One region of the Teichococcus aerofrigidensis genome, then DNA from elsewhere that is predicted to be linked to it. Evidence: riboswitches for the same ligand, from Rfam matches in the RefSeq annotation. Region 1 holds a riboswitch; each other region holds the start of a gene.
The links. Region 1 has a riboswitch for cobalamin ahead of ACVMLK_RS14925 (CbtB domain-containing protein). Riboswitches for the same ligand answer to the same signal wherever they lie in the genome.
Positions count from the first base shown of each region.

Region 2: another riboswitch for cobalamin. It lies ahead of ACVMLK_RS12685 (ABC transporter substrate-binding protein); the one in region 1 lies ahead of ACVMLK_RS14925 (CbtB domain-containing protein).
Region 3: another riboswitch for cobalamin. It lies ahead of ACVMLK_RS13580 (DUF1636 family protein); the one in region 1 lies ahead of ACVMLK_RS14925 (CbtB domain-containing protein).
Region 4: another riboswitch for cobalamin. It lies ahead of metE (5-methyltetrahydropteroyltriglutamate--homocysteine S-methyltransferase); the one in region 1 lies ahead of ACVMLK_RS14925 (CbtB domain-containing protein).

Region 1 covers NZ_JBSXMU010000076.1:5,209-7,400, reverse strand. The annotation lists partial or broken gene zigA (zinc metallochaperone GTPase ZigA) at 1-357, opposite strand, end outside; gene ACVMLK_RS14930 (DUF1826 domain-containing protein) at 363-863, opposite strand; cobalamin riboswitch at 1,150-1,366, shown strand; gene ACVMLK_RS14925 (CbtB domain-containing protein) at 1,405-1,593, shown strand; gene ACVMLK_RS14920 (CbtA family protein) at 1,602-2,192, shown strand, end outside.
Region 2 covers NZ_JBSXMU010000054.1:20,216-22,407, reverse strand. The annotation lists gene ACVMLK_RS12690 (M10 family metallopeptidase) at 1-808, opposite strand, end outside; cobalamin riboswitch at 948-1,155, shown strand; gene ACVMLK_RS12685 (ABC transporter substrate-binding protein) at 1,300-2,192, shown strand, end outside.
Region 3 covers NZ_JBSXMU010000063.1:866-3,057, reverse strand. The annotation lists gene proV (glycine betaine/L-proline ABC transporter ATP-binding protein ProV) at 1-109, opposite strand, end outside; cobalamin riboswitch at 700-927, shown strand; gene ACVMLK_RS13580 (DUF1636 family protein) at 1,062-1,463, shown strand; gene cobW (cobalamin biosynthesis protein CobW) at 1,460-2,192, shown strand, end outside.
Region 4 covers NZ_JBSXMU010000023.1:3,727-5,918, reverse strand. The annotation lists gene ACVMLK_RS07510 (ABC transporter ATP-binding protein) at 1-451, opposite strand, end outside; cobalamin riboswitch at 549-813, shown strand; partial or broken gene metE (5-methyltetrahydropteroyltriglutamate--homocysteine S-methyltransferase) at 918-2,192, shown strand, end outside.

The DNA of each region.
Region 1 (2,192 bases):
TGGCGGCCACCGGCATGGGCTCGCTGATGCCCGTGCTCTCGATCAGAAGCGCGTCGAAGCGGCCTTCCTCGGCCAGGCGCCGCACCTCCTGCATCAGGTCGTCCCGCAGGGTGCAGCAGATGCAGCCATTCGACATCTCCACCAGCTTCTCCTCGGTACGCGATAGGCCGCCGCCCTGCTCGACCAGGGCAGCGTCGATGTTCACCTCCGACATGTCGTTGACGATGACAGCGACACGCCGTCCTTCGCGGTTCGCCGGGACTTGGTTCAGCAAGGTGGCCTTCCCGGCGCCGAGGAAGCGGACAGCACGGTGACAGGCAGCCGAGGGTCGGTCGGGGATTGCGCTTGGCTCGCCATGGCGGTCAGTCCTCTTCGGCCGGGTCGATGCAGAGCAGCAGGCGCGGGTGCAAGGCGCGGCCGGTCGCATCACGTGGCATGGGTGGGGATCGGTGGATGTAGCCGTGGCCAGGCATCCCGGCCTCGCCGCGCAGGATGGCGGCGGCACCGATGGGCAGATGCTGAATGCTGGCGCGGTCGGGCAGGACGTCCCCGTCGCGCAAGCGCCGGGCTTCCGCCGCCCCGCCCGCCCGCGCCAGCCATTCGGTCCCATCGCCGCAATAGGTGCAGAGAAGGCGCAGGCGCACCGCATCGGCATGGAACAGCGCGCAGCTATCGTCCGAAACGGCTTCCAAGCGCAGGCGGACCTGCTGACTGTCCGACACCTCGGCGAACAAGTTGGCGAGGAACAGCATGTCGGCCAGCAGCGCCGGGTGCAGCGGAGGCTCAAAACCCGCGAGCGCCTGCATCACCGCGATATCTGGCTCACCTATCCCGGAACACACGAACGGCGCCTGCTGGGCCAAGCGCTGCGCATCCCGCAGAAGCGGCCTGGGCAGGTTGCGCCCTCAGACCGCGAGCGACACGGTGGGAGCGAGAATGCTGGCGAGGATGATCGGTTCGGCAGCGGCCAGCATGCGCGGCGCCTGCGGATCAGCCGACGTCAAGGCTTCTGATACCAAGGTCATTTAGTAGTTATGTTATAACATATCATTTTTTGCAAGACGGCATGGTGCTGCGGACTGGCGTAACTTCTTGAGTGGGCTGCCGGACAAGGGCTGTCAGAACTTGTACCTGCCAAGCGCCACACGATAGCCTAGGCGCCGCACCGGTCCCGCGCGAGCGGGTGAAAAGGGAACGTCGTGCGGCTCCGATCGGAGTTCAGTCGGCGGCTGCCCCCGCAACTGTTGGCGGATCACCGATGCGCCGTCTGCCCGTTGGGCAGGCCACTGGCACCCCGGTGCCGGGAAGGCAGGCGCATCGGTCAGGATTCGCGAGCCAGGAGACCTGCCGGGGCGTGGTCAACCTTCTGGACCGGCGCGGGGCGCGTCGGCGGAGCGCCTCCTCATGCAGATCCCAGCCACATCGGCTTCCATCCATCAGGCCGCGGCCAGCAGCACTGGCCGCGTGCTGGCCAGCGTCCTCGCCCTGGCCTTCGGCACCCTGCTGCTCTGGGGCGTCGGCTTCGCGCACAACGACCTGCTGCACAACGCCGCGCATGACACCCGCCACTCCAACGGCTTCCCCTGCCACTGAGCCGGACCATGATGGACCATCTCAGGCGGCTTCTGGTCGTGGCGCTGTTCGCGGGCATCCTGGCGGGCGCCGTGGCCAGCCTCGGGCACCAGTGGAACACGGTGCCCACCATCCTCGTGGCCGAGACCTACGAGCACCAGGACAGCGCCGCGCCGGGGCACGCCGACCACGCTGCCGAGGCGCACGAGCATGGCGCCGAAGCCTGGGCGCCGGAGGACGGGCTGGAGCGGACGCTCTATACCGTGCTGGCCGACATGCTGACCGGCATCGCCTACGCGCTGCTGCTGGGGGCGGCCATGTCCCTGCGCGGCGCCGTGGCGGACTGGCGGCAGGGCCTGCTCTGGGGGCTGGCGGGCTTCGCGGTCTTCACCCTGGCCCCGTCAATCGGCCTGCCACCCAAGCTCCCCGGCACGCCGGTGGCAGAACTCGCCGACCGTCAGGTCTGGTGGGTGGCGACGGCGCTGCTGACGGCGGGCGGCCTGGCGCTGATCGCCTTCACCCGGCGGCTGCCCTGGGCCGTGCTGGCCGTCATCGTCATCGCTCTCCCGCACCTCTGGGGCGCCCCGGCGGCGCCTGCCGAGGCATCGGCCGTGCCGGAC
Region 2 (2,192 bases), on a different contig from region 1:
CGCCGGTCGCGGGGTTCCAGCTGTAGCGCGTGTCGCCGTCCCGCAGGCCGTAATCGGCGCCGTAGAGCGTCTGCAGCGCGGCGATGTCGAGCATCATGTAGGTCTGCGGCAGGTCCCACGGCCCGGCGGTGAGCTGGCCGAGCGTGCCGCCGGAATGGCTGCGGTAGCTCATCACCGTGAATTCGCTGTTGTCCCAGGCGGTCTCCATCGCCTGTCCGGTGATGCCGGTGGCCTCGTGCGGATGCTTGAGGCCGAGCGCGTGGCCCAGCTCGTGCAGCAGGGATTCGTAGGCGTAATCGCCGAGCGCCGGGTGGCGGTAGTCGTAGCGGTCGCCGAACCAGACATCCCCCGCCTTGTCGCTGCTGCCCGGGGAATAGGCCCAGGCGGTGGGGGGCTGCGAGGACTGGGCGAAGCGGATCTCGGCCTGGCTGGCGGCCGCCTCGCTGACCTGCAGCAGGGTGAAGCCGGTGACCGGGAAGGCGTGCAGCAGCGCGGTCTCGCCCGAGGCGGTGCCGAGCAGCGCGGCGCGCGCCACGGCCTGCTGCGCCGAGGAGACCGGCAGGAAGCCGGTGAGCGCCTCGCTGGAGCCGCCGCCATAGGCGCCGGCGGATTGCGGGAATCCGAAGCGCACCGGGCCGCCCCAGGCGGGGCCGGAGATCAGGGCATCCACCGCCGTGTTGCCGGAGGCGGTGGCCATCCGCACCGGGGCCTCCTGGGCCTTCAGCGTGCCGGCGAGGGCCGTGGTGGCGGTGTCGTCCGCCGGCGGGGCGGCGAGGCAGGCCAGGAGGCTGCCGCATTTCTCACACATGGACCGCCGTCACTCCTGGCAGAATCTTACAATACGGGCGGGAAGCTAGGGCCGGGCACGCTCCGGTTGCAAGCTGGGCCGCGGCATGGGCGCTCCGCGGCGGCGGCCGGGCTTTTGTCTTGCCAGCCCGGCGGCCTTCCATTACCGGTGCCGCGTCGGTGTCCGAGAGGACCTAACAGGGAACCCGCCATGGCCGCGCGCCATGAAACGGGACTGCCCCCGCAACTGTAGGCGGCGAGCCGGATCCCGGCAGGCCACTGGGATGCCTCCGCAGGGAGGCCGCCCGGGAAGGCGGGATCAGGCACTGACCCGCCAGTCAGGAGACCTGCCGGCACGTGTGACCACCAGCCGGGCGGGGTTGTCCGGGCAGGGATGCCGATGAACGTGCTGCAACGCGACCTCCAGCGCGGCCCGCGCCCGCGTGCCGCCTCTCCGGAATGCCCCGCCTGGCCATCGCGCCGCCGGCGCCATCCTGACCGGAGATCTGCGTCATGAGGTTTGCGTCCCTCCAGGCCGTGGCGGCGGGCCTCGGCCTGCACCTGCTGCTGCCCCTCGCCCCCGCTTTGGCCCAGCCGGCCGCCGCGCCCGCGTCGCAGGCCACCGCCTATCCGCTGACGGTGGAGAATTGCGGCGAGCGGCTGACCTTCGCCGGCCCGCCGGACCGCGCCGTCACCATCGGACAGTCCGCCACCGAGATCCTCTACGCGCTGGGCGCGGGCGGGCGCATGGCCGGCACCGCGCTCTGGTTCAACAACGTGCTGCCCGAGTTCCGGGCGCAGAATGACAAGGTGCCGCGCCTCGACAACAACGCGCCGAGCTTCGAATCGGTGATCGCCAAGCGGCCCGGACTGGTGGCGACGCAGTTCGAGTGGATGATCGGGCCGCAGGGCGTGGTCGGCACCCGGCCGCAGTTCCACGAGCTCGGCATCCCGACCTACATCATGCCCGCCGATTGCGAGGGCAAGAACAACCTGGTCGGCGCCGACGGCACCCGCACCGCCGCCTTCTCGACCGAGAGCCTCTACAAGGGCATCGGCCAGCTCGCCGCGATCTTCGACCGGCGCGGCGCGGGCGAGGCGCTCGTCGCCGACCTCCGCGCGCGCGAGGCGCGGGCGGTGGAGCGGGCGCGGGGTCTCGGGCTGAAGGATGCCTCGGCCGCCTTCTGGTTCTCCAGCGCCGATCTCGACCTCGACCCCTACATGGCCGGGCAAAAGGGCATCCCCGGCTACATGATGCGCACCCTCGGCCTGCGGAACGTGGTGCAGTCGGACGAGGAGTGGCCGACGGTCGGCTGGGAGACCATCGCGCGGGCCAATCCCTCGGTGCTGGTCATCGCGCGCATGGACCGGCGCCGCTTCCCGGCCGATGACTACGAGAAGAAGCT
Region 3 (2,192 bases), on a different contig from region 1:
TGTCCTTGTCGCGGCCCTGCCGCACCATGCGGAGCGCGGCGTCGGAATCGTCGCCGAACACCTTGTAGACATGCCGGAGGGCGATCTTCACCGGGGCCTGCTCGGCCATCGGGTCGGTGGTGGCCCCGCCGGGCCGGTCGGCCGGGATCGCCGCCGGGGGTGACGGGGGGGTCTGCGCTGGATTGTCCATGTGTCTGCCTTGCGGTCTGCCCTCCGCCGGGCGGGGGCGGACACCTCCATGATCGGTTCCAAGGGGTGGCGGCCACGAGGGGCCAGGCCCGGCCAGTTTCAGCCGCGCCGCCCCGAAAATGACACAATTCTGTGCCGCCACATCTATTGGCGGGGAAACCTAATACAGCCTTGTCTCAGAGTCTACCGAAAATCGCATTTCCGGCCGCGCCGCCGAATGGATTACCGCGATAACGCCGCCCTGGTGATATAGACCCTTCGTGATTTCTTTCGAAATCTCCCTATTCAAGTAATTTACACTTTATCCCTATTACGTATTGCCCCGCTTGTTCCATTCCCGAAGTCATGGGAACTTCGCGGCCAAGCTGCGCCCGGAGGCGGGCCGGATCGAATTGTGTCTTTCGCCCGGGGCTGACCCGTTGTGGCGGCGGCGTCGCGGTTTCAGCCGGGGGGGGGGGGGGGGGGGGGGGGGGGGGGGGGCGGCCGCCCCCCCCCCCCCCCCCCCCCCGCCTAGGAGACGGCCAGATGGTCTCCCGCCATCGGCGGCTGCCGGGGCGGGGGTGAAAAGGGAATGCGGTGCGGGCTCCCCGGGGCCCCAGGCCGCGGCTGCCCCCGCAACTGTAGGCGGAGAGCGGCCCGCCGACATGCCACTGGCCGCGCCGCGAGGGGTGGCCGGGAAGGCCGGCGGGGCGCGCCCGATCCGTGAGCCAGGAGACCTGCCATCCCCATCGGATCGTGCCACCGGGCGGGGTGCCCCGGCGGGCGGCGATGTGTCCGGGGGTTCCGTCCTCCCGGCGCCTCGACCCGGTCGCCGCATGGCGCCGGGCGGTCGGCACTCCGTGACCGCCTCGCGACGGAGGACCGCCGTGCCGATGATCGAGCCGAACCGGGAGCCGCCCACGCTGCTGGTCTGCGTCACCTGCCGCGCCGACCGGCCGCTCGCCGAGGGTGAGACGCCGCCCGGCCGCCGGCTGCACGACGCCGTGGCGGCGGCGCTGGCCGCCCATCCCGCGCCGCCGGTCGCGCTGCGCCCCGTCACCTGCCTGGCCGTCTGCGAGCGCGGCTGCGCCGCCGCCATGACCGCGCCGGGCAAGTGGAGCTATCTGCTCGGCCATCTGGAGGCGGGGCAGGCCGCCGACCTGCTGGCCTATGGCGCCACCTACGCCGCCCATCCCAGCGGCGCCGTGCTGCCCTCCCGCCGCCCCGAATCGCTGCGCCGCGCCGTGCTCGGCCGGCTGCCCTCCCTCCTTCCCGCCCCGGAGTCCGCCGCATGAGCACGCTGGAGAAGACCCCCGCCACCATCGTCACCGGCTTCCTCGGCGCCGGGAAGACGACGCTGCTGCGCCAGGTGATGGCGCAGGCGGAGGGGCGGCGCATCGCCATCATCGTCAACGAGTTCGGCGCGCTCGGCATCGATGGGGAGACGCTGAAGAGCTGCGGCATCCCGGGCTGCGCCGAGGAGAACATCGTCGAGCTGGCCAATGGCTGCCTCTGCTGCACCGTGGCCGACGACTTCATCCCGACCATGCAGGCACTGCTCGACCGGCCGGAGCCGCCGGAGCACATCCTGATCGAGACCTCCGGCCTCGCCCTGCCGAAGCCGCTGATCAAGGCCTTCAACTGGCCCGGCATCCGCTCCCGCGTCACCGTCGATGGCGTGATCACCGTGGTCGACGGCCCCGCCGTGGCCGAGGGCCGCTTCGCCGACGACCCCGCGGCGGTCGCGGCGCAGCGCGCGGCCGACCCGTCGCTCGATCACGACAACCCGCTGGCCGAGGTCTACGAGGACCAGCTCGCCAGCGCCGACCTCGTGGTGCTGAACAAGGCCGACCTGCTGGATGCCGCCGTGCTGGAGCGGCTGACCGGCGAGATCGCCGCCGGCCTGCCGCGCGCCGTCAAGGTGGTGCCGGCCCGGGAGGGGGCGCTGGATGCGGCGCTGCTGCTCGGCCTCGGCGCCGCGGCCGAGGACGACCTCGCCGCCCGCCCCTCGCACCACGATGCCG
Region 4 (2,192 bases), on a different contig from region 1:
CGTCGGCCAGGGCGTTGATCGCCTTGGTCAGCGCCTCGCGGATCGCCTGGGCATCGGCGGTGAAGCGGGCGGCATGGCGGGCCGGGGCGTCATGCGCGACCAGCGCGAGGTCGGTGCGGGTCAGGGCGCGGAACAGGTCGTTCTGGATGCGCTCGATGACGCGCAGCACCACCGCCTGCACCGAGATGGCCTGGCCGTACTGCGCCAGCGACTTCGCGGCGGTGAGCAGGATGATGGCCGGCGGGATCAGCCAGACGATGCGCCCGTCGCCGGCGGTGAACAGGTCGAAGGCCTGCTGGATGACCAGCGGATAGAGCGCGGTCAGCCCCGCCAGCGCCCCGGTGCAGACCAGGGCGAGCAGGATGCCGCCCTTGTGATGCCGGACATAATGCCGCCAGAGGCGGGCGGTCAGGGCGCGGGTGGTCTCGGGGGGCGGAAGGGCAGCGGCCATGCCGCCGCGCTTAGAGCCTTCGGGGGCGGCGGCAAAGGGGCTTCTGTCCGGACCGGTGGCCACTGGAGCCGGCTTGCCAGATCTATTTAACATAAGTATATCTTTATGTGTCGCCGGTCCCGCGCGAGCGGGTGAAAAGGGAACGCCGTGCGCTCCGGCCGGGCCATCGCGCCCGGGAGCCAGTCGGCGGCTGCCCCCGCAACTGTCAGCGGCGTGCCGCTGGCCCATTCGCCGTGGAAGCCTCCGCGGCGGGCCACTGCGCCACCCTCCGGGGCGCGCGGGAAGGCCGGGCCGGCGGTGTCCTGGGCGCCATGCCCCGGAACGCCGCGAGCCAGGAGACCTGCCGGCGTCGCACCAGACCAGGCCGCCGGGCGGGGTGAACCGGAGGCAGGACCGAGAGCATGACGACCTTCCAACGGGGCCCCTCCGGCCCGGCCACCGCCACCGCCCGGCCGGAGGGCGGCGCATGACCGTCGCCGCCAATCTGGGCTTCCCCCGCATCGGCGCCCGGCGCGAGCTGAAATCCGCGCTGGAGGCGCACTGGGCGGGCGAACTGGACGAGGCCGGTCTGCTGGAGGCCGCGCGGGGCCTGCGCCAGCGGCACTGGCAGCTCCAGGCCGGCCAGGGCATCAGCCACATCCCGAGCAACGATTTCGCGCTCTACGACCAGGTGCTCGACACTGCCGGCATGCTGGGCGCCATCCCCGAGGGCTATGGCTGGCGAGGTGGGCCGGTGTCGCTCGCGACCGCCTTCGCCCTGGCGCGCGGCGCGCGTGGCACCGCGGCCGAGCGGTCCGCCGGCATCGCGGCCGGCCTGCCGGCGCTCGAGATGACCAAGTGGTTCGACACCAACTACCACTACCTGGTGCCGCGCCTCTCCGCCGGGCAGCGCTTCGAGCTGACGGAGAACCGCCCCCTGGCGGCCTTCCGCGAGGCCCTGCCGCTGCGCACCCGCCCGGTGCTGCTCGGCCCGGTCAGCTTCCTGCTGCTCAGCAAGACGGAGGACGGCTCGGACCCGCTCGGCCTGCTGGACCGCCTGCTGCCGCTCTATGCCAGGCTCCTGGGCGAACTGGCCGCAGCGAACTGCGCCTGGGTGCAGATGGACGAGCCCGCCCTGGCGCTCGATCTCCCCGAGGCGGCGCGCGAGGCCTTCCGCCGCGCCTATGCCGCCCTGGCGGAGGGCGCCACGCCCGACCTGCTGCTGACCAGCTATTTCGGCCCGATGGCCGACAATCTGGCCACCGCCGCCAGCCTGCCGGTGGCCGGGCTGCATCTCGACCTGGTTCGCGGCGCGGCCGACCTGGAGCCGGCGCTCGATCTGCTCCCCCCGGAGCGCTGGCTGTCGCTCGGTCTGGTGGACGGCCGCAATGTCTGGCGTTGCGACCTGCGCGCGGCGCTGGGCACCCTGCGGCGGGTGGCGGAGCGGCGGGGGACACGGCGGCTGATCGTCGCCCCCTCCTGCAGCCTGCTGCATGTCCCGGTCGATCTGGCGCAGGAGGGCGGGGAGGGCCAGCGGGGGCTCGACCCGGCGGTACGGTCCTGGCTCGCCTTCGCCACCCAGAAGCTGGAGGAGGTGGCCGCCCTGGCACGCGGCCTGGACGAGGGCGAGGCCGCCATCGCCCAGGCCCTGGCCGCCAGCGACCGGGCGCGGCAGGGGCGGGCGGAGAGCGCCGCCGCGCACCGGCCCGAGGTGCGGGCGCGCCTCGCCGCCGTGACGCCGGAGATGGCCCGGCGCGCCGGC